4 regions of the Sodalis praecaptivus genome follow, and region 2 is predicted to be linked to each of the others. Evidence: predicted binding sites of a transcription regulator. Region 2 holds the regulator's gene; each other region holds the start of a gene.
The links. Region 2 encodes sigma-54, which starts transcription at its own class of promoters, with help from an activator protein. Its sites were predicted from a motif close to GTTGGCACANNTTTCGCTNT; they were not measured.
Positions count from the first base shown of each region.

Region 1: a site for sigma-54 is predicted at 2,829-2,848, ahead of glnK (P-II family nitrogen regulator). Genes of this name have one in related genera too.
Region 3: a site for sigma-54 is predicted at 2,346-2,365, ahead of glnA (glutamate--ammonia ligase). Genes of this name have one in related genera too.
Region 4: a site for sigma-54 is predicted at 3,677-3,696, ahead of SANT_RS18260 (branched-chain amino acid ABC transporter substrate-binding protein). Genes of this name have one in related genera too.

Region 1 covers NZ_CP006569.1:3,416,283-3,422,050, forward strand. Annotated here, with positions in the region: gene SANT_RS15255 (YbaY family lipoprotein) at 299-856, opposite strand; gene amtB (ammonium transporter AmtB) at 1,118-2,404, opposite strand; gene glnK (P-II family nitrogen regulator) at 2,441-2,779, opposite strand; gene SANT_RS15270 (SmdB family multidrug efflux ABC transporter permease/ATP-binding protein) at 3,172-4,947, opposite strand; gene SANT_RS15275 (SmdA family multidrug ABC transporter permease/ATP-binding protein) at 4,931-5,768, opposite strand, start outside.
Region 2 covers NZ_CP006569.1:4,223,429-4,229,196, forward strand. Annotated here, with positions in the region: gene kdsD (arabinose-5-phosphate isomerase KdsD) at 1-701, shown strand, start outside; gene kdsC (3-deoxy-manno-octulosonate-8-phosphatase KdsC) at 716-1,279, shown strand; gene lptC (LPS export ABC transporter periplasmic protein LptC) at 1,276-1,854, shown strand; gene lptA (lipopolysaccharide ABC transporter substrate-binding protein LptA) at 1,823-2,374, shown strand; gene lptB (LPS export ABC transporter ATP-binding protein) at 2,390-3,115, shown strand; gene rpoN (RNA polymerase factor sigma-54) at 3,163-4,596, shown strand; gene hpf (ribosome hibernation promoting factor) at 4,620-4,907, shown strand; gene ptsN (PTS IIA-like nitrogen regulatory protein PtsN) at 5,013-5,492, shown strand; gene rapZ (RNase adapter RapZ) at 5,586-5,768, shown strand, end outside.
Region 3 covers NZ_CP006569.1:4,680,036-4,685,803, forward strand. Annotated here, with positions in the region: gene deoR (DNA-binding transcriptional repressor DeoR) at 1-120, shown strand, start outside; gene typA (ribosome-dependent GTPase TypA) at 266-2,077, opposite strand; gene glnA (glutamate--ammonia ligase) at 2,446-3,864, shown strand; gene glnL (nitrogen regulation protein NR(II)) at 4,004-5,053, shown strand; gene glnG (nitrogen regulation protein NR(I)) at 5,062-5,768, shown strand, end outside.
Region 4 covers NZ_CP006569.1:4,086,565-4,092,332, forward strand. Annotated here, with positions in the region: gene SANT_RS18245 (ABC transporter ATP-binding protein) at 1-102, opposite strand, end outside; gene livM (high-affinity branched-chain amino acid ABC transporter permease LivM) at 99-1,358, opposite strand; gene SANT_RS18255 (ABC transporter permease subunit) at 1,397-2,311, opposite strand; gene SANT_RS18260 (branched-chain amino acid ABC transporter substrate-binding protein) at 2,418-3,539, opposite strand; gene thrP (bifunctional threonine/serine APC transporter ThrP) at 4,455-5,768, opposite strand, start outside.

The DNA of each region.
Region 1 (5,768 bases), 810 kb from region 2:
CGGGAGTGACGGTCGCCAGATGTCGCCTTAACAATGACGGCCGCCGTGAAGCGGCCGTAGGAATGACGGTCGCCGGAAGCGACCCTCGGTATTGCGGTCGCCGGAAGCAGGCATTGAGAAAACAGCCACCGGCAACAGGCATTGAGAAAACGGCCATCGGTAGAAGGCATTGGGAGGAGGGCCTCCGGGAGCAGGCATTATTACGACGGCCGCCGGAAATAGGCATTATGAAGAAGGCCGCCAGAAGCGGCCATTCGGACCAAGGCCGCCAGGACGCGCGGCCGCTGTCGGATAGCCGTTAAAAGGACGTCGGCGCCGGGATGCTATTCGAGGGTGTCACCTGCGTCGGCGAACTTGACGGCACCGTGGTAGCGGGTTGCGTTTGCGTCGGCAAGGCCACCGACTCAACCGGTACCAAGATCAAATCGTGGCGCGTTCCGCCTTGGGTGACCGCCATTTTTACCTGCTCGGTGATCATCACTACGCGGCCATCAACCGTAATGGCGGCACTTAACAGGATACGGGCATTGGGCTGAATATCCGAGGGATTAAACGGCAATACGAAGCTGAACGGAGCCTGCTTGCCGTCCGTGCGCACCACGCGCTGCGCGATGACTTTAGACGGGGTATCAGGAATCGTGGCATCGGATAGCGTGACCGTCAACGCCGCGTTAGGCGGCAGCGCGATGCGCTGGCGGATATACACCGTACCGCTGACCGCCGGCTGGCTGATGGCGCCCTGCTGGGCGGTGCCCGGCGCTTTAAACGCGGGGGTGGGAATGTTGGCGCTTTTATCCGCGCATCCTGCCAATGTGGCGCCCAGAGCGACACCCGCAATGATTTGCCAGAGTTTCATCTTTCGCTTCTCCTTCTTATTATTTGCCGGACCTTCACCACCGTGGTACAGATTGTGGCGAATGCGATGGTGGTTCGTACCACCCAATGCTTTAATCATGGCACAAGATCCCGGAAATTTCCTGTCGCCGGGTTAAGGAGGATTTTCTGCCGTCCGCCGCCTGACCGAAGGGCCGGCAGCCATAAAAAAGCGGGAGCGCTAAGCGCTCCCGCTGGATTGGCACCCGTTCTGTCGGTAGCACGGAACGGTTAATGCCCGCGATTAGGGGTTGTAGGCATTCTCGCCGTGGCTGTTGACGTCCAAACCTTCGCGCTCTTGCTCCTCGGACACGCGCAGGCCCACCATCATATCGGCGATTTTGAAGCCGATAAACGCCACCACGCCAGACCAGATCAGGCATACGATCACGCTGATGAGCTGCACCCACACCTGGTGGCCCATGGTGACCCCTTCAGCATAACCGGTGCCGCCCAGCGACGCGGAGGAGAATACCCCTGTCAGGAGACAGCCGACGATACCGCAGACGCCGTGTACGCCAAAGACATCGCACACGTCATCCACTTTCAGCCATTTCTTCAAGGTAACCACGCCCCACAGACCGGCGACGCCACCCACCAGGCCGATGACCAGTGCACCGCCAACGCCGACGGTACCGGCAGCCGGTGTAATGGCGACCAGACCGGCGATACAGCCTGAGCACGCACCCAACAACGATGGTTTACCGCGCAGCATCCACTCGACAAACACCCAGGAAAGGATGGCGCCGGCGGTGGCCATGACGGTGTTGATAAAGGCCAGGCCGGCGATTTCGTTGGCGGCGCTGGCGGAGCCGGCGTTGAAGCCGAACCAGCCGACGTACAGGATAGCGGTGCCGGTAAATACCATCGGCAAGTTATGAGGTTTGAACGCTTCTTTTCCAAAACCGGCGCGTTTGCCCAACAAGTAAGCCCCCACCAGCCCGGCGCTGGCGGCGTTAATATGCACCACGGTACCGCCGGCGAAGTCCAAAGCGCCCAAAGAGGCCAGGTAACCCCCCGCCCATACCATATGCGCCATGGGCAGATAGGAGAAAGTCAGCCACACCAGCACGAAAATCAGCACCGCCGAGAAGCGGATACGCTCCGCCAGCGCGCCGACGATCAGGCCAACGGTAATGCAGGCGAAGGAGCACTGAAACGCGACATGAATCAGCTGATAGAAACTGCCGGTCAGTGCGGTCACGCCGATGCTTTTAAGCATGATCATGCTGAAATCGCCGAAGAAGGCATTACCGGTACCGAACGTCAACGAGTAGCCGTAAATCATCCATAGCACACAGACCAGCGCAAAAGTGACCGCAACCTGCGTCAGCATTGACAGCACGTTTTTTCCGCGCAGCAGACCGCCGTAAAACAGCGCTATCCCCGGAAGCGTCATGAACAGCACCAGCGCGGTGCTTATCATCATAAAGGCATTGTCGGCCTTGTCGACTGCGGGTGCCGCAGCCATGGCCCAGGACGGCAAGAGGGCCGCAGCGCCTAAAGCGGTGAGTGAGACAAGTTTCTTCATTTTTTATTCATCCCTATCTACAAATAGCGCATGTCGTTAAAGTGCCGCTTCGTCGGTTTCGCCGGTACGAATGCGAATAACCCGCTGAAGTTCAGCAACAAAAATCTTGCCGTCGCCGATTTTGCCGGTATAGGCCGCCTTGCTGATGACATCAATCACTTCATCAAGCTGATCGTCAGCGATAGCGATATCGATTTTCACTTTTGGCAGGAAATTTACGCTGTACTCGGCGCCGCGATAAAGCTCGGCATGGCCTTTCTGACGCCCAAATCCCTTCACTTCAGTGACCGTCAGCCCCTGAATTCCCACAGAGGAGAGCGCTTCACGCACATCTTCCAATTTAAATGGCTTAATCACCACGGTTACCAGCTTCATATGTACCCCTCGAAAATTAAGTCCCGACTCGCGACCACTACGCCCAATTAAAGCAAAGCATGTGCCACAAATGTTTTGACATAAAAATTTACCGTTAGCAGGCTATTCCTATGGCAACTGCCTGTCGCGAGTTAGAGGGAGGGATCAAAAAAGCAAGGCCATATAAAGGGAAATGCACCAAACAGGTGCCTGATGCTAAAAAACGGTGCGTCTGTCACAAATTTGGCACACAAATGCCCACTCGCAGTGCGTACCGCGGCGAATGGGCATCCCATTGGCGCTTACGATGACGAAACGGCGAGGGGAAATCGTGGCGCCTGAGGGATAAAGGCAAATGTTATTGCCGCACGGCGGCGAAAGGGTAAAGGTATCGCTAAGCCGGCGGCCCGGCCTTAACCGGGCAATGCCTGGGGCGCGTCGGCGCGCAGCGCCTGTCCCGCCTGCTGCAGCTGATACATTCGATAATAGCGGCCTCGCGCCTGCAGCAGGGCGGCATGGGTGCCCCGCTCCACCGCCTCGCCCCGATGCAGCACCAGGATTTGATCCGCCTCGACCACCGTCGACAGCCGGTGGGCTATGACCACCAGCGTCGTATGGCGCCGCACCGCCACCAGCGCGCGGGCAATCGCCTGTTCAGTACCGGAATCGATATTGGCGGTGGCCTCATCGAGAATCAATACCGCCGGCGTGGACACCAGCACCCGCGCCAGAGCCAGCAATTGCTTTTGCCCGACCGACAAAGTGTTGCCCTGTTCACCCAGTTCGGCGAACACTCCCCCCGGTAGCGAGCGTACCAGCGCCGCCAGTTGCACCTGCTCTAACGCGCGCCAGACCTGTTGTTCGCTTATCTCCCGTCCGAGGGTGACGTTGCCATAGACCGTGTCAGCCATGACGACCGGATCTTGCTGCACCATTGCCACCCCCTGGCGCAAGACGCGATGGCTAAGAGTCTCTATGGGCCGGCCGTCCAGTAACAGCGTCCCCGCGCTGACCGGATAGTAGCCCATCATCAGGCTGGCCAGGGTACTCTTGCCGCTGCCGGTATGCCCCACCAGGGCGATAAAACTTTTCGCCGGCGCCATTAGCGAAATGTCGCGCAACACCGGCGATCCCTGGCGATAGGCAAAGTGCAGGTGGCGCAATTCGATGGCGCCACCGCTCAGGGAAACATCATCCGTGCCGTACCGTTGCGCGGGACCGTCCATCAGTTCAAAGATACGTTCTCCCGCGACCGCCGCCTGCTGCATGATGGACTGCTGGGATGTCAGCTCAATCAGCGGCTCGTTGAGCCGGCCGAGGTAATTGATGAAGGCGTAAAGCACCCCCACACCTATCGCCCCGCGCGGACTTAGCCCAAACAGCAGCAGCATGCCGCACAATATCAGCGCAAACAGCAGGCTGAGCAGCGGGCGCAGCAGATAGCCCTCCAGCCGTAGCGTCGCCATACGGGTTTGGAAGTGGGCGTGGCTTGCCCGCTGTAGCTTGTCGCCGAAACGCCGCTGCTGGCGGAATTGCTGAATTACCCCCATCCCGTTGATGGCTTCATTAAAACCATCATTGATATCGGCGACATAGGCCCGCATCCGCCGCACGATTGGCGTGCTGTAATGCTGATACAGCCACATCACCACAATGACCACTGGAAACAGCACCAGCGAGATACTCGCCAGCCGCCAGTCCAGCAAAAACATCGCCACCAGCATGGCGCTGATTAACGCCACGCTGCGCAGCACGGAGGCCACCACCGTGACGTACAGATCTTTCACCACTTCGGTATCGTTGGTCACCCTGGAAATGAGCTGCCCTACCGGCTGAGTATCGAATACGCCTAACGGCTGGCGCAGCGCGGCATCCATGACTTCCGTTCTCAACTGCTGCACGACGCTTAACGCGGTGCGGTTGAATAACAGCGCCTGGTAATAGCGCAGCGCCGCCGACAGCACCTGTAGCGCGAGGAAAATCGCCACCAGACCGGCCACCGTCCAGGGCGGCAGGACTTTCTCGGGCAGAATATGGTCGATGAAATAGCTAATGACTATCGGTCCGGCGACTTCCGCCGCTGCCGCTAGCCATAACATCAGAGCCGCCAACGTCAACGGCCTGCGGTAGGGCCGGCCATAGGCGAGTAGCCGTTTAAGGGGGGGCCAAAGGCTAGTCCAGCTGCGCATCGCCCGCCTCCTTGGGTTCCTGTTCGAGGGCGGCTTCCAACTGCTGGTAGCGGTACATATCCCGGTACCAGCCCGGCTGGTGCAGCAGCGCGGCGTGATCGCCGCGCTGGCCGATGCGGCCCTGTTTAAGCACCAGGATCTCGCTCGCACCCTGCAGCGCCGACAGCCGGTGCGCGGTAATGATCACCGTTCGGTGGACACCCCAGCGACGCAGATTATGCAATATGCTATGTTCGGTACGCCCGTCAACCGCCGATAACGCGTCATCCAGGACGAGAATTTCCGCCTCCAGCAAGAGCGCTCGGGCAATCGCCAGACGCTGTTTCTGCCCGCCGGACAGCATAACGCCGCGTTCCCCGACCTCTGTCTGGTACCCCTTAGCAAGACGCAGTATGTCGTCATGTATGCAGGCCAACCGTGCCGCCTCTTCGATCTGCTCCGCCGTGGCGTCCGGCCGGCCAAGGGCGATATTGCTGGCCACGCTGTCAGAAAACAAAAAAGGCGTCTGGCTCACCACCGCCAGCCGACTGCGCCATTGATCGAGCGCCAGCGCGGTCAAAGGCAGATCGTGAAAGCGTATCTCCCCTTCGCTGACGTCAAACTGCCGCAGGATTAGCGCCAGTAGCGTGCTTTTGCCGGCGCCGGTAGGGCCGCACACGCCCAGCATCTGCCCGGGCGCCAGCGTCAGATGTATATCCTGTAACGCATGCTCTTTAGCGTGGGGGTAACGAAAGGCATTAATCGCCACCCTCAACGTTCCCCGCCCCGCGGGAAGAGATAACGCGCCATCCTCGACTTCTGGCCCCTCTTCCAACGTCTGG
Region 2 (5,768 bases):
CGCAGGATATCGTCATCGCGCTGTCCAATTCCGGCGAATCCCACGAGGTACTGGCGCTGATTCCGGTGCTCAAGCGCCTGCATATCCCGCTCATCTGCATGACCGGCAAGCCGGACAGCACCATGGGGAAAGCGGCGGAAATCCATCTTTGCGTGCATGTGCCGGAAGAGGCCTGCCCGCTCGGCCTGGCGCCCACCGCCAGCACCACCGCCGCGCTGGTGATGGGCGACGCGCTGGCGGTGGCCCTGCTGCGGGCGCGAGGCTTCACCGCCGAAGATTTCGCCCTGTCCCATCCCGGCGGCGCATTAGGACGCAAACTGCTGCTGCGCGTGAGCGATATCATGCACAGCGGTGACGATATTCCGCAGACCGCCCGCACGGCCTCATTGCGCGATGCGCTCTTGGAAATCACCCGTAAAAATTTGGGCATGACGGTGATTTGCGATGCGCAAAATGTCATTGCCGGTATTTTTACCGACGGCGATCTGCGGCGGGTGTTTGATATGGGCATCGACCTTAACCGGGCGCGCATCGCCGATGTCATGACCCCCGGCGGCGTGCGCGTCGCCCCCGACATGCTGGCGGTGGAGGCGCTCAACCTGATGCAGGCGCGCCACATTACCTCGCTGCTGGTAGCGCAGGACGACCACCTGATAGGCGTGGTGCACATGCATGATATGCTACGCGCCGGCGTGATATAACAAGGAACACCTTCATGCAACAGACCCCCACCGTCGAGACGTGTTATGGACCGGTCGCGCAGCAGGTGCTGCAACGGGCCCGCCATATTCGTCTACTGATTTGCGATGTGGATGGCGTGATGTCCGACGGCCTGATTTATATGGGCAATCACGGTGAAGAACTCAAAGCCTTCAATGTCCGCGACGGCTACGGCATTCGCTGCCTGCTGACATCGGGCATTGAGGTCGCTATTATTACCGGCCGCTCCGCCAGGCTGCTGGAGGACCGCTGCGCCACGCTCGGCATTACGCACCTTTACCAGGGGCAGTCGGATAAGACTTTGGCCTTTAAAGCGCTTCTGAGTAAACTGACATTAACGGCACAACAGGTCGCCTACGTGGGCGACGACCTGATTGATGCTCCGGTCATGGACCAGGTTGGCCTGAGCGTGGCGGTGGCGGATGCGCACCCGCTATTGCGGCCCAGGGCCGATTACGTTACCCGCATCGCCGGCGGTCGCGGCGCCGTGCGGGAAGTCTGCGACCTGCTGCTGCTGGCGCAGGGAAAGCTGGAGGATGCCAAAGGGCAGTCGGTATGAGTAAGAATTTGCGTTGGACCACGGCGCTGCTGGGATTATTGGTACTGGTGCTTATCGGCTGGAATCTGGCGGATACCGACTCGGCGCCCGCCCAGGCGCCGGTCAATACCGGCGAGCCAACCTATCAGAGCGAATATACCACCACGGTGGTGTATAACCCGGCGGGGGGGCTTAACTATAAGCTGGTGGCCGATCACGTGAATCACTACGCCGAGCAACAGATAACCTGGTTTACTCGGCCGGTCGCCACCACGTTCGATGAGGACAAAGTGCCGACCTGGACGGTAAAGGCCGATAAGGCCAAGCTGACCCAAGACAGGATGCTTTATCTGTATGGCCATGTTCAGGTGGATAGCCTGACCGACGCCTCGCAGCTTAAACGCATTACAACAGATAACGCGGTGGTTAACCTGGTCACGCAGGACGTCTCCTCGGATGATGAGGTAACCTTATATGGTACCGGCTTTAACTCCACCGGCATGAAGATGCGCGGCAATCTGCGCAACAAGACCGCCGAGTTGATTGAAAAGGTTAAGACCTCTTATGAAATCCAGAATTCACAACGTACGCCCTAGCCTGCTTCTGGCCGGCGGCTTAATGCTGGCCAGCGCGCAGGCGCTGGCGCTCACCAGCGACAACCAGCAGCCGATTCATATCGACTCCGCGCAGCAGGCGGTGGATATGGCGACCAACACCGTGACCCTAACCGGTGAGGTGGTGGTCAAGCGTGGCTCCATCGATATTCGCGCCGATAAGGTGGTCATCACCCGTCCCGACGGTAAGGACGGTAACGAAGTGGTGGAAGGCTTCGGTAATCCGGTGACCTTCTATCAGTTGCAGGACGACGGCAAGCCGGTGCGCGGTCATTCGCAGAAAGTGCGCTATGAGACCGCTAATGATCTGGTGATCCTGACCGGCAATGCCTATCTGGAGCAGTTGGACAGCAACGTCAAGGGCGATCGTATTACCTATCTGGTCAAGAAACAGCAGATGGAGGCGTTCAGCGACAAAGGCAAACGGGTCACCACCGTACTGGTGCCGGCGCAGTTGCAGGATAAAAGCGGCGCTAAAGCGCCGGCGAAATCGGCCAAATAAACGGGTATAGGATGTATGGCAACATTAATCGCAGAAAATTTGGCTAAAGCCTATAAAGGGCGCCGCGTGGTGGAAGACGTCAGCCTTAAGGTAAGCTCTGGCGAAATTGTGGGATTGCTGGGGCCAAACGGGGCGGGTAAAACTACCACGTTTTATATGGTGGTGGGCATTATTCCCCGTGACGCCGGCCGCATTGTGATCGACGAAGACGATATCAGCCTTCTGCCGCTGCATACCCGCGCCCGGCGCGGTATCGGCTATCTGCCGCAGGAAGCCTCGATCTTCCGCCGTCTGAGCGTGTTCGACAATCTGATGGCGGTGCTGCAAATCCGCCAGGATCTGACCAGCGAACAGCGCAACGACCGCGCGAAAGAGCTGATGGAAGAGTTTCATATCAGTCACCTGCGCGACAACCTCGGCCAGTCGCTATCCGGCGGTGAACGACGCCGGGTGGAGATCGCGCGCGCGCTGGCCGCCAATCCTAAATTCATCCTGCTTGACGAACCTTTTGCCGGCGTCGATCCGATTTCGGTCATCGACATCAAAAAAATCATTGAACATTTGCGCGACAGCGGCCTTGGCGTGCTGATTACCGACCACAACGTGCGTGAAACCCTCGACGTGTGCGAACGGGCCTATATCGTCAGCCAGGGTAAGCTTATCGCCCACGGCTCCCCCGCCGACATCCTGCTCGACGAACAGGTCAAGCGGGTTTATCTGGGCGAAGAGTTCCGCCTCTGATAAGGTGACGTTACCGCCGTGGTTCGTGAGGATAGTTGACGCATTATATGAAGCAAGGTTTACAACTCAGGCTGAGTCAGCAGCTAGCCATGACCCCGCAGTTGCAACAGGCCATCCGTCTGTTGCAATTGTCCACGCTTGAACTCCAGCAGGAAATTCAGACGGCGCTGGAAAGTAACCCCTTGCTTGAGCAGGCCGATTTGCATGACGAGGTGGAGGCGCACGATGCGCCCGACAGTGAATCGCTGGACACCCGCGAGGCGATGGAACAAAAGGACATGCCGGAAGAGCTGCCGCTGGACGCCACCTGGGACGAAATGTACTCCGCCGGCACGCCATCCGGCACCGGTACCGATTATCGCGACGAAGAATTACCCGTCTATCAGGGCGAAACCACCCAGACCCTACAGGATTACCTGATGTGGCAGGTGGAGCTCACCCCTTTCTCCGATACCGATAAAGCCATCGCCACCTCGATAGTCGACGCCGTGGACGACACCGGTTATTTGACGGTGCCGCTGGACGATATTCTCGACAGCATCGGTGACGAAAACGTGACCCTCGACGAAGTAGAAGCAGTGCTAAAACGCATTCAGCGCTTTGATCCGGTCGGCGTGGCGGCGCGGGATTTGCGTGATTGCCTGCTGATTCAGCTCTCGCAGTTTCCGGTCGATTTGCCCTATCTCAACGAAGCGCGGCTCATCGTCAGCGATTATCTTAATCTGCTGGGCAGCCATGATTTCCGCACTCTGCTGCGTTCGACTAAGCTGAAAGAAGAGGTGCTGAAACCCGCGATGGGGCTGATACAGTCGCTGGATCCGCGTCCAGGGCAGTCCATCAATACCGGCGAGTCGCACTATGTCATTCCTGACGTGCTGGTGCGCAAACTGCAAAACCGCTGGGTCGTGGAACTGAATACCGACAGTATCCCGGCCCTGCGCATCAATCAGCAGTACGCGGCGTTGGGTAGCAGCACCCGCAATGATTCGGACGGTCAGTTCATCCGCAGCCATTTGCAGGAGGCGCGCTGGCTGATTAAAAGCCTGGAAAGCCGCAATGAAACGCTGCTGAAGGTGACGCGCTGTATTGTCGAACGGCAGAGAGCGTTTTTTGAACAAGGGGAAGAGTTTATGCGGCCGATGGTGCTGGCGGACATTGCCCAGGCGGTAGATATGCACGAGTCCACGATCTCGCGCGTCACCACCCAAAAATATCTGCACAGCCCGCGCGGCATCTTTGAATTGAAATATTTTTTCTCAAGCCACGTCAATACCGAAGGGGGAGGCGAAGCGTCCTCAACGGCTATTCGTGCGCTGGTGAAAAAACTCATCGCCGCGGAAAACCCGGCGAAGCCGCTTAGCGACAGTAAGCTCACCGACCTGCTTTCCGAGCAGGGTATCATGGTGGCGCGGCGTACCGTAGCAAAGTACCGAGAGTCTTTATCCATCCCGCCGTCGAACCAGCGAAAACAATTGGTTTGACCTCTACAGAGAAGGAAGACACTATGCAGCTGAACATTACCGGACAGCATGTTGACATCACCGACGCCTTACGAGAATTTGTTACCACCAAATTCTCAAAGCTGGAACAGTTCTTCGATCGCATCAATCAGGTTTATATTGTCCTGAAGGTGGAGAAAGTTCAGAAGATTGCCGAAGCGACGGTGCATCTCAACGGTGGTGAGCTGCACGCGACTGCGGAAGCGGATGATATGTACGCCGCCATCGATCTATTGATCGATAAACTCACGCGGCAGTTGAACAAGCATAAAGAGAAGCTGAAACAATATTAATTTAACCGTAGCCGACAACGCTACCTAAACCTCACATCGGCTCGTTATCCCTACGGTAACGGGCCGATGAGTCTTAAAGGTTAACCAGCGCCTAAGTGACCCGAAATGACTAACGATACAGCAATGCAAATTGATTCAGTGTTAAACATTGAATGTACCCGCAGCGACGTCCACTGCCAGAGCAAGAAAAGAGCGCTGGAAATCATCAGCGAACTGGCGGCGAAGCAGCTCAACCTGGCGCCGCAAGTGGTGTTTGACGCCGTATTGACGCGTGAACGCATGGGCAGCACCGGTATCGGTAATGGCATCGCCATTCCGCACGGGAAGCTGGAAGAGGACACGCTGCGCGCGGTCGGGGTTTTTATCCGGCTTGAACAGCCTATCGCCTTTGACGCCATCGATAATCAGCCCGTGGACCTGCTGTTCGCGCTGCTGGTGCCGGCGGAGCAGTGCAAGGTCCATTTGCACACCCTGTCGCTGGTCGCCAAGCGGCTGGCGGACAAAACCGTTTGTCGCCGCTTGCGCGCCGCGCAAAGCGACGAGGAGCTGTATCAGATTATGACCGAGACGGATGACGGCGACTGATGTCGCGGCGCCGTCCCGACCGCGGGATGGAATGGGCGAGGCATGGCCGCATCGCCAGGGGATGAGATAAGTAAGGCAGAGGGGTGTAGCGTCATGGTGCTGATGATAGTCAGCGGTCGTTCCGGCTCAGGTAAATCCGTTGCGCTGCGCGCGCTGGAGGACATGGGTTTTTATTGCGTCGATAATCTGCCGGTGGTGCTGCTGCCGCAGCTTGCCAGTACGCTGGCGGCGAGCAATATCTCCGCCGCGGTGAGTATCGATGTGCGCAATATGCCC
Region 3 (5,768 bases), 460 kb from region 2:
CCTGCCCGTATTGGCCCGCTAACCGCATTTTCCGCGTTAATCACCGATAGACGGCCGGACCAGAAATTCGTTGATTACTGTCGGCAGCAGGCCATCATGCTGCGCTATGACGGGATATAACGCAGACGACTCGCCGTGATGATAGCAGGCGGACAGCCAGGGGGCTGACGTAGCCACCGGCGCGGCGGCAGGCGGCAAAAAAAAAAGCCGGTTGACCTAAGTCAACCGGCGTAGCGGTCACGGTTCGCCCGGCGGGCAACGGCCGTTATGAGCGATTAGCGCGCTTACGCTCGTTTTCGGTCAGATGACGCTTACGCAAACGGATCGACTGCGGCGTCACTTCCACCAATTCATCATCATCAATGAATTCCAGCGCCTGCTCCAGAGACATCTTGATCGCCGGTACCAGAGTAGTGGCTTCGTCGGTGCCGGAAGCGCGCATGTTGGTCAGCTTCTTACCGGTCAGACAGTTCACCGTCAGATCGTTGGAGCGGGTGTGAATACCGATAATCTGGCCTTCATAGACTTCCGCGCCGTGGCCCAGGAACAGACGTCCGCGATCCTGCAGGCTGTACAGAGCGTAAGCCACGGCCTTGCCCTGGCCGTTGGAGATCAGCACGCCGTTCTGGCGCTGGCCGATTTCCCCGGGACGCACGTCGTCGTAGTGGCTGAAAGTGGAATATAACAGCCCCGTGCCCGAGGTCATGGTCAGGAAATCGGTACGGAAACCAATCAGCCCCCGGCTGGGAATCACGTAATCCAGACGGATGCGGCCTTTACCGTCCGGCAGCATGTCGCGCATCTCGCCTTTACGGATGCCCATGGCTTCCATGACCGGCCCCTGATGCTGCTCTTCAATATCCAGCGTCACCGACTCAAACGGCTCCTGCTTGGCGCCATCAACGGTACGGAAAATGACTTTCGGTCGGGAAACGGCAATCTCGAACCCTTCGCGGCGCATGTTCTCGATGAGCACCGACAAGTGCAGCTCGCCGCGGCCGGAAACGCGGAAGGTATCCGGATCTTCGGTTTCTTCCACGCGCAGCGCCACGTTGTGCACCAGTTCTTTATTCAAACGTTCCAGAATCTGGCGGGAGGTAACGTATTTCCCTTCTTTACCGCAGAACGGCGAGGTATTGACGCCGAACGACATGGAGACGGTCGGTTCGTCAACCGTCAGCGGCGGCAGCGCTTCAACCTGAGCCGGATCGCAAATGGTATCGGAGATATTCAGCTCGCCCAGCCCGGTGATCGCGATGATATCGCCGGCTTCCGCCAGTTTGGATTCAATACGCTGCAAACCCATATGGCCCAGAACCTGGCCTACTTTACCGTTGCGGCGTTTGCCTTCGCTGTCCACCACCGTCACGTTCTGGTTGGGTTTCACCGAACCGCGCTTGATGCGGCCGACGCCGATAACGCCAACGTAGCTGTTGTAGTCAAGCTGGGAGATCTGCATCTGGAACGGGCCGTCGACGTCAACCTTCGGCGCTTCGACGTTTTTCACGATGGATTCAAACAGCGGAGTCATGTCGTCGGCCATCTCTTCATGTTCCAGACCGGCGATACCGTTCAGCGCGGATGCGTAGACGATCGGAAAATCGAGCTGCTCGTCGGTGGCGCCCAGGTTGACGAACAGATCGAAGACCTGATCCACCACCCAGTCGGGTCGCGCGCCGGGGCGGTCAACTTTGTTGATGACCACGATGGGTTTCAGACCATAGGCGAACGCTTTCTGCGTCACGAAACGGGTCTGGGGCATCGGACCATCCATGGCATCGACCAGCAGCAATACCGAGTCAACCATCGACATCACGCGCTCAACTTCGCCGCCGAAATCGGCGTGTCCAGGGGTGTCGACGATGTTGATACGGTAGTCGCGCCAGTTGATGGCGGTATTTTTAGCGAGGATGGTAATCCCACGCTCTTTCTCCAAATCGTTGGAGTCCATCACGCGTTCGGTTGCATCGTTGCGGTCACCGAGCGTGCCGGATTGTTGCAACAATTTGTCAACCAGGGTAGTTTTACCATGGTCTACGTGCGCGATGATGGCGATGTTACGCAGATTTTCGATCACAACTTTGCCTCAGGCATTAGAAATAGCGCGTTATTGTACACGTATTAGGCGAGGGACTAAACAAGATCCGTCGTTCTTGGCGATTGCGTCATTTTGCGCGCCGCCGCGTCCCTGTCCCGGTGCAAAATCTCATCCCGCCCCACCCCATGCACCAAAATAGTGCCCACCTTTTCGTCAAATGCACTAAGATGGATCAATCCGGCCAATCTGGTGCAGCCACCCGTGCAGCAAAAGACGGCGGCGCAGCGTTTCGCGCCGATTTGGCAATGTTGGCACAGTTTTAGCTTTAGACTATGTAAGCCAGAAAATCCAATCCATAGGCGTTCGTTCCACGACGACAACAAGCAACATCCGGGAGAATATGAGTTATGTCCGTTGAACAAGTCATGTCGATGCTTAAAGAACATGAAGTAAAATTCATCGACTTACGTTTCACCGATACCAAAGGTAAAGAGCAGCACGTTACCATTCCTGCACCGGTCAAAAAAGAAGAGGTGGATGACTTCTTTGAAGAGGGCAAGATGTTCGACGGCTCCTCTATCGGCGGCTGGAAAGGCATTAACGAATCCGACATGGTCTTGATGCCCGACGCATCTTCTGCCGTGATGGATCCGTTCTATGAAGAATCGACGCTCATCATCCGCTGCGACATCCTTGAGCCGGCAACCATGCAGGGCTACGATCGCGATCCTCGCTCTATCGCCAAGCGTGCGGAAGACTTTCTGAAATCTTCCGGCATTGCCGATCAGGTGCTGTTTGGACCGGAGCCGGAATTCTTTCTGTTCGACGACATTCGTTTCGGTACCTCTATTTCCGGCTCGCATGTGGCAATCGACGATATCGAAGCGGCCTGGAACACCGGTAAAGCTTATGAAGGCGGCAACAAAGGCCACCGTCCGGGCGTGAAGGGCGGTTATTTCCCGGTTCCGCCGGTAGACTCCTCGCAGGATCTGCGCTCCACCATGTGCTTGACCATGGCGGAAATGGGCCTGGTCGTGGAAGCGCACCATCACGAAGTGGCGACCGCCGGCCAGAATGAAGTGGCTACCCGCTTCAACACCCTGACCAAAAAAGCCGATGAAATCCAGATCTACAAATATGTCGTGCATAACGTTGCTCACGCATTCGGTAAAACCGCGACCTTTATGCCCAAGCCGATTTTCGGCGATAACGGTTCCGGCATGCACTGCCATATGTCGTTGAGCAAAGACGGCAATAACCTGTTTTCCGGCGATAAATACGGCGGCCTGTCCGAAGCGGCCCTGTTCTATATCGGCGGCGTTATCAAGCACGCTAAAGCCATCAATGCCCTGACCAACCCGACCACCAACTCCTACAAGCGTCTGGTCCCGGGTTATGAAGCGCCGGTCATGCTGGCTTATTCCGCCCGCAACCGCTCCGCCTCCATCCGTATTCCGGTGGTTGCCAGCCCGAAAGCACGCCGTATCGAAGTGCGGTTCCCGGATCCGGCCGCCAACCCGTACCTGGCCTTCTCCGCGCTGCTGATGGCCGGCCTGGACGGTATCATCAACAAAATCCATCCTGGCGACGCCATGGATAAGAACCTTTACGATCTGCCGGCGGAAGAAGCCAGCGAAATCCCAACCGTGGCCGGCTCCCTTGAGGAAGCATTGAACGCCCTGGATGCGGATCGCGAGTTCTTGACCCGCGGCGGCGTATTCACCGACGACACCATCGATGCCTATATCGCGCTGCGCACGGAAGAAAACGATCGCGTACGCATGACGCCGCACCCGGTGGAGTTCGAGCTGTACTACAGCGTTTAATCGCCCGAGTTTTTTGTTGCCGTGGAAACTTTCAGCCCATCTCCGGATGGGCTTTTTTCTCCACCAAACCTGGCGCGCAGCCATGCGCAATCACCGATAACCGATCGCTTTGCACTAACTGAGTGCGGGAGACTGCTAAATGGCAACCGGCACACTGCCCGAAGCTGGGCAGATCCTTAATTCGCTCATCACTAGTATTTTGCTGCTGGATAATGATCTGGCGGTGCACTACGCCAACCCGGCGGCGCAGCAGTTGCTGGCGCAAAGCTCACGTAAGCTGTTCGGCACACCGCTGCCCGAACTGCTGGGCTATTTCTCCCTCAATGTCGAGCTGATGCGCGAAAGCCTGGACGCCGGCCAGGGTTTTACCGATAACGAAGTGACGCTGGTGGTAGACGGCAGGGCGCACATCCTGTCGCTGACCGCGCAGCGGCTGCCGGAAGAGACTATTCTGATGGAGCTGGCGCCGATGGATAACCAACGCCGTCTTAGCCAAGAGCAGCTCCAGCACGCCCAACAGGTCGCGGCGCGGGATCTGGTGCGCGGCCTCGCCCATGAGATCAAAAATCCCCTCGGCGGGCTGCGCGGCGCGGCGCAGCTGCTGGCCAAGGCGCTGCCCGACCCGGCGTTGACGGAATACACCAAAGTGATCATCGAGCAGGCCGATCGGCTGCGCAACTTGGTCGACCGCTTATTGGGTCCCCAACAGCCCGGGATGCACGTCACGCAAAGTATTCATCAAGTCTGCGAACGGGTGTTTAAGCTGGTGTCGCTTGAAATGCCGGATAATGTCACCCTGGTGCGGGATTATGATCCCAGCCTGCCGGAGTTGACCCACGATCCGGATCAGATGGAGCAGGTATTGCTGAATATCACCCGCAACTCGCTACAGGCGCTGGGGGAGGAGGGCGGCACCATTACCCTCAGAACGCGTACCGCCTTCCAACTGACGCTGCACGGGGTTCGTTACCGGCTGGTGGCGCGCATTGATATCGAGGACGACGGCCCGGGGATCCCGGCGCAATTGCAGGATACGCTGTTTTATCCCATGGTCAGCGGCCGCGAAGGGGGCACCGGCCTGGGCCTCTCCATCGCCCGCAGTCTGATCGATCAGAATTCAGGAAAGATTGAATTTAACAGTTGGCCGGGACATACCGAATTTTCGGTATACCTGCCTATTCGCCAGTGAGGTTCTGTATGCAACGAGGGATAGTCTGGATCGTCGACGACGATAGCTCCATCCGCTGGGTGCTTGAACGCGCACTCACTGGGGCCGGGTTGACCTGCACCACCTTTGAAGGTGGCAGCCAGGTGCTGGACGCGCTCGCCACCCAAACGCCGGACGTGCTGTTGTCCGATATTCGCATGCCCGGCATGGACGGGTTGGCATTGCTAAAACAAATCAAACAGCGTCACCCGATGCTGCCGGTCATCATCATGACCGCCCACTCCGATCTGGATGCCGCAGTAAGCGCCTATCAGCAAGGGGCGTTTGACTATTTACCGAAACCGTTCGATATCGACGAAGCGGTGGCGCTGGTGGAACGCGCCGTCAGCCACTACCTGGAACAGCAGCAGCCGCCCCGCAGTCAGCCCGCCAGCGGTCCCACCGCCGACATCATCGGCGAGGCGCCGGCGATGCAGGATGTGTTCCGCATCATCGGCCGGCTATCGCGCTCGTCTATCAGCGTCCTTATCAACGGCGAGTCCGGCACCGGCAAAGAATTGGTGGCCCACGCCCTGCATCGCCATAGTCCACGCGCCAAGGCGCCGTTTATCGCGCTCAACATGGCGGCGATCCCGAAGGATTTGATTGAGTCGGAATTATTCGGCCATGAAAAAGGGGCGTTTACCGGCGCCAATCAAATCCGTCAGGGCCGTTTCGAGCAGGCCGACGGCGGCAC
Region 4 (5,768 bases), 140 kb from region 2:
GGTAATAGAGCCGCGCGCCACGTCCAGATTAACATCATTCAGCGCTTTGATGCCGCCAAACCGCATATGCAAATGCGCCACGCTCAGTATCGTTTCACTCATGGCGCCACCCCCTTGCGCGGCGTAAACCCGCTGCGGCTGACGCGGATCAGGCCGCGCGGTCGCCAGATCATCATCAGCACCATCAGCACGCCGAACAACAGCACCCGATATTCGGCAAAGCCGCGCAGCAACTCGGGCGCGACCGTCAGTACAAAAGCGGCGATCACCACGCCGATAGTGGATCCCAACCCGCCCAGCACCACAATGGCCAGGATCAGCGCGGATTCAAAGAACGTGAACGAGGTGGGATTAACAAATCCCTGGTAGCTGGCGAAGAACACGCCGGCCAGACCGGCGGTGGAGGCGCCGAGCGTAAAGGCGGACAGCTTGACCAGGACATGATTCAGCCCCATCGCGCGGCAGGCGATCTCATCTTCGCGCAGCGCTTCCCAGGCGCGGCCGATGGGCATCCGCGTCAACCGATGTTTGATATACAGGACCAACAGCACTACCAACACCAGCACCGTATAAATAAAAATAAACTTCAAATTCGGGTTATAGCTCATCCCGAAAAACTCATGAATAGGCACGCCGCCCTCCCTGGCGCGGCGGCCAAACTCCAGCCCGAAAAAGGTGGGCGACGGCACCGGAACGCCGTTAGGGCCGCCGGTAAACGCCAGCCAGTTATTCAGAACCAACCTGATTATCTCGCCAAATCCCAGCGTCACGATCGCCAAATAATCACCGTGCATCCGCAGCACCGGGAAGCCGAGCAGCGCCCCCGCCGCCGCCGCCATAACGGCGGACAGCGGCAACATCGACCAGAATCCCAGCCCAAGATATTGGTATCCCAGCGCCAACCCGTAGGCGCCGATGGCGTAAAACGCCACATAACCCAAATCCAGCAGGCCGGCCAGCCCCACCACGATATTCAACCCCAGACCCAGCAGGACATAAATCAGCCCCAGGATCCCCACCGTCAGCAGGTATTTGGTGGCCACGAAGGGAAACAGTATCGCCAGCAGCAGCAGCAGCGGCACTATCCAGCGCAGCCGGCTTTTCGCCTCCGGCGCGCGCACATAAACGCCCTCTCTTTCCCCCTCGAAACGGGACAGCCAGCGTTTGCCCGGCGCCGTCTGCCAAAAAAGACTCAGCAACAGCCGCCCGACCACCACGGTCAATACCATCACCGCCAGGCGTAGGCCGTGAAAATCGAAGCGATAACCGTTCAATACCACGCCGACCATCGGGCCGAAAATGATGAGCGCGATCAAACCCGCCAACGCCGCCTCCTTAAAAGCGTCCCTTAGCGCCATGTCGCGTTTTCCCGTCGTCGTTGTCATCGCGCCAGCTCCTATACTTTGGCGACCAAGGGCCGGCCCAACAATCCCTGGGGTCGGAAAATGAGGATCACCACCAGGAGAGAAAAGGAAAATACGTCTTTGTAATCGGAATTCACCATGCCGGAGAACTGCGCTTCCGCCACGCCGAGGATCAACCCGCCCAGCATCGCCCCCGGTAAGGAGCCTATCCCGCCCAGCACCGCGGCGGTGAAGGCCTTGATGCCGATGATAAAGCCGGCGTAGAAATCGAAGGTGCCGTAGTTCATGGTTATTAATACGCCCGCCAAACCGGCCATGGCGGCGCCGATAACGAACACCGCCGAAATGACCCGATCGGTGTTGATCCCCAGAATGGCGGCCATCTTGCGGTCCTGCTGCGTCGCGCGGCACATCCGGCCGAGGCGGGTATGCCGGATGACCCAATTCAGTACCAGCATCCCCACTAGCGATGCCGCCAGGATAAACACCTTGGTATAGGTCAACTGCACCACGCTGTCGCCCAGTGAAAATTTGACGACGCCATCGAGCAATGTGGGAATGCCCTGCTGGCGAGGCCCTTGGCTGATTTGCGCATAGTTCTGCAATATCAGCGACATACCGATAGCGGAAATCAGCGGCGCCAGCCGGGTGGAGTTGCGCAGGGGCCGGTAAGCGATACGTTCGATGACCCAGCCATACACCCCGGTGACCACCAGCGTGAACACCAGCGTGCCGAAAATCAGCAGCGGAAACGAGGACACCCCGAAGAAAGAGAGTAGCGCCAGGCCGATGGCGCACAGGTAGGCGGAGATCATATAGACTTCGCCATGGGCGAAATTAATCATGCCGATAATGCCATACACCATGGTATAGCCGATGGCGATAAGACCATATACGGCGCCCAGGGTTAAGCCGTTAAACATCTGCTGCCAAAAAAATGCTTCCATAGATAAGCGGTCCCGTCTGGCCCGACAGAACGCCTCGCGGCGCTCTGCGATTACGGCGCGCCGGGCTTATCATGCCGGCGCGCCCCTCGAAGTGCATGCCGCGCGGTTAAGGCAACTGCTGATATTTACCCTGGTTATCCCATTGATAAACGACATAATCAGAGACTTTCAAATCCCCCTTGCTGTCCCAACTTTTCTGCCCCATCACGGTGTCTACCGAATGGGATTTGAGCCAATCGCTGGCCTTGGCGGAATCGCTACCGCCGATGGCTTTGAAGGCGGCGGCAATGGCCTGTAGCGAGGCGTAAGCGTACAGCGTGTACCCCTCAGGCTCGAACTTGCTGGCGCGGAATTTCTCAATGACCGATTTGCCCGCCGGTATCAAACGCGGGTCCTGGCCAAAGGTCATCAGCACGCCGTCGGTATATTGCGGTCCCCCCGCCGCGGTCACCAGTTCTTCGGTGACAATGCAGTCGCCGGAGAAAAATTTCGCCTTCACGCCCTGTTCACGCATTTGACGAACCAACGGCCCGGCTTCGGGATGGCAGCCACCGAAATACACCACCTGCGGGTCTACCGAGCGGATTTTGGTCACCAGGGCATTGAAATCTTTTTCGCCGCGCGATAACCCTTCGTACATGACCTCCTTCACGCCCGCTTTATTCAGCGCGGCCTTAGTGGCATCCGCCAGCCCCTGCCCGTAAGTATCTTTGTCGTGGATGATCGCCACTTTGGTCGCTTTTAATTTGTCGATGATGTAACTGGCGGCGATAGCGCCCTGCTGGTCGTCTCGGCCGCACATGCGAAACAGGTTGCTCATGCCGCGCTCGGTGATCTGCGGGTTGGTGGAACCGGGCGTGATGGCGAGAATGCCGGCATCGTCATACACCTCCGAGGCCGGCATCGTGGACGACGAACAGAAATGGCCGATGACCGCCGCCACGTGGGATTGATCCACCAGCCGGTTGGCTACCGCGACCGCCTGTTTGGGCTCGCAGGCGTCGTCCCCCTGCACCAAGGTAATTTTCTCACCGTTGATCCCACCGGCGGCATTGATATCCGCCGCGGCCTGACTGGCGCCGCGCCAGTATTGATCCCCGTAGGTCGCGTTGGGACCGGAAAACGGCCCGGCGACGCCGACGGTAATATCGGCGTGGGCCGCAAACGCCGTTCCAAGACAGCCGATGATGAAAGCGGCAAGCGGAGAGGCTATCGGTTTCAATGACATTATCGTGTTCCTTAGTGCTGGGTTATTGGAACGCCAAAGGGCGACAATCGGCAACAAACTCTGCAGTAACACCGTTTAACCAATGAAAACAGCTGATGACACGCAACCGCCGGTCACGAATGCTCAGGCAATTCAGCTAAGCAATATCTCTGCCAGGTCGGCGAAGGGTGGCCAGCCGTGGGCAAGCAACAATCTCGGCTCCCCTACCCTTGGGGTTTGTTAAGCGTAGAGGGGCGAGCGCACCAATCCGGTGCGTGGGTTCTCATTTTAAGGAAATAATGGAAAATAAAGGTTGGGCGTGATATCCCCGCCAGCGCTTATCGCACGCCGTCATTCCCACCTGCGCTTCAGATGGGGGTGGCTGCATACCTTCAGGGCGATGCGATGACGACCGTGCCCCGAGCTGCCCAACACGCCGCTCCCGGGTTGTGACCTCTGATGCGAAAGCGATGGGATCCCACGGGTAAATGGGCGTTTGATGCGAAAGCGATGGGGTTCCACGGGTAAATGGGCGTTTGATGCGAAAGCGATGGAGTCCCGCGCGCAAATGTTGCTTTCTCCTTTCGCGCGGGAGACGACGCGCCCAACTCGGTGACGCTGTACCCGCGACGGGCACGCCTCGGGTACGGTGACGCTTTACTCTCGGCGGGTACGCCCCGGGCGCGGTGACGCTGTACCCGCGGTGTAGCCCCAGGCGCGGTGACGCTTTACCCGCGGTGTAGCCCCAGGCGCGGTGACGCTTTACCCGCGACGACACGCCTCAGGTACGGTGACGCTTTACTCTCGGCGGGCACGCCCCGGGCGCGGTGACGCTAAATCAGATCGGCGCGCTAGCGCGACTTCTATGCGATGACGCCGCCGGCATAATGGCGCCGCACCTGCACGGGGTCGTGCCGCTTTAGGTAAACGCGTCGGTTACCGTTTTGACGAAGCCGCCGGTCGGCAACGGCTAAGCGCGCCGCCGCGCCGACCCAGGTCGCATAAGCGATAAATCAGGGAGATACTGAGCAAAAACCCGCCGCCGACCGTTAACGACATACGGGTGTCCGGGCTTAACGCCATCCCCAGCAGCACACAGCCTAAGAAAGCCATGGTGAAATAATTTACCCATGGGAACAGCACCGATCGGAAAGGATGATCGACTAACGCTTGCCGATGGCGGCGGCGAAAGCGCAGCTGGCTTATCAACACCACGAACCACGGCACCATTCCCGGCAAAACGCTGGCGCTGTATACGTAGACAAACACTTGCCGCGGATTGGGGATAATATAATTCAAACAAGAGCCCGCCAGCAGTACGATTATCGACACCGTCACGCCCACCGCCGGCACGCCGCTCTGCGAAAGCCGCCCCATCGCCGCCGGCAGTTGGCGGTTATTCGCCAGGGCGTATAACATACGCCCGCAGCTGTACATCCCGCTATTGCAACCCGATAGCGCCGCCGTCAGGATGACAAAGTTAATAATCCCCGCGGCGGCGGTGATCCCGATTTTCGCGAAGGTCAGTACGAACGGACTGCCGTTGGCGCCGATCTGGTTCCACGGGAACAGCGTGACGATGACAAAGATAGCGCCGACATAGAAGATCAGTATGCGCCAAAGAATATTGCCGATGGCGCGACGCAGCGTCACCTGCGGATCTTTCGCTTCGCCTGCGGTAATGCCCACCAGCTCTACGCCTTGATAAGAAGCCACAACAATACACAGCGCGACGAGAAATCCTCGCCAGCCGCCGGTGAAGAAACCGCCGTGGGCGGTCAGATTTGCCAGCCCCACCGGCTGGCCGCCGTTGCCGACCCCCAGGAAAATCACCCCCAGTCCAACCAGGATCATGACGATGATGGTGGTGATCTTTATCAAGGCGAACCAGAACTCGATCTCGCCATATAACCGCACCGCCGCCAAATTGGCGGCCGCCACCAGGCCTACCGCCGCCAGCGCCGGGATCCACTGCGGCAAATCGGGAAACCAGAATTGCACATAAACGCCAATCGCGGTGATTTCCGAAATCCCCACCGCCATCCACATAAACCAGTAACTCCAGGCGGTCAGGTAACCAAAGAAGGGGCTCATATAACGGTGGGCGTAGACGGCAAAAGAGCCAGTGACCGGCTCCAGATAGAGCATTTCCCCCATGGCGCGCATGATGAAAAACACAAAAATACCGGCGATAATGTAGGCCAGCAGAACCGACGGCCCGGCCCATTGCAGCGTGCTGGCCGCCCCCAT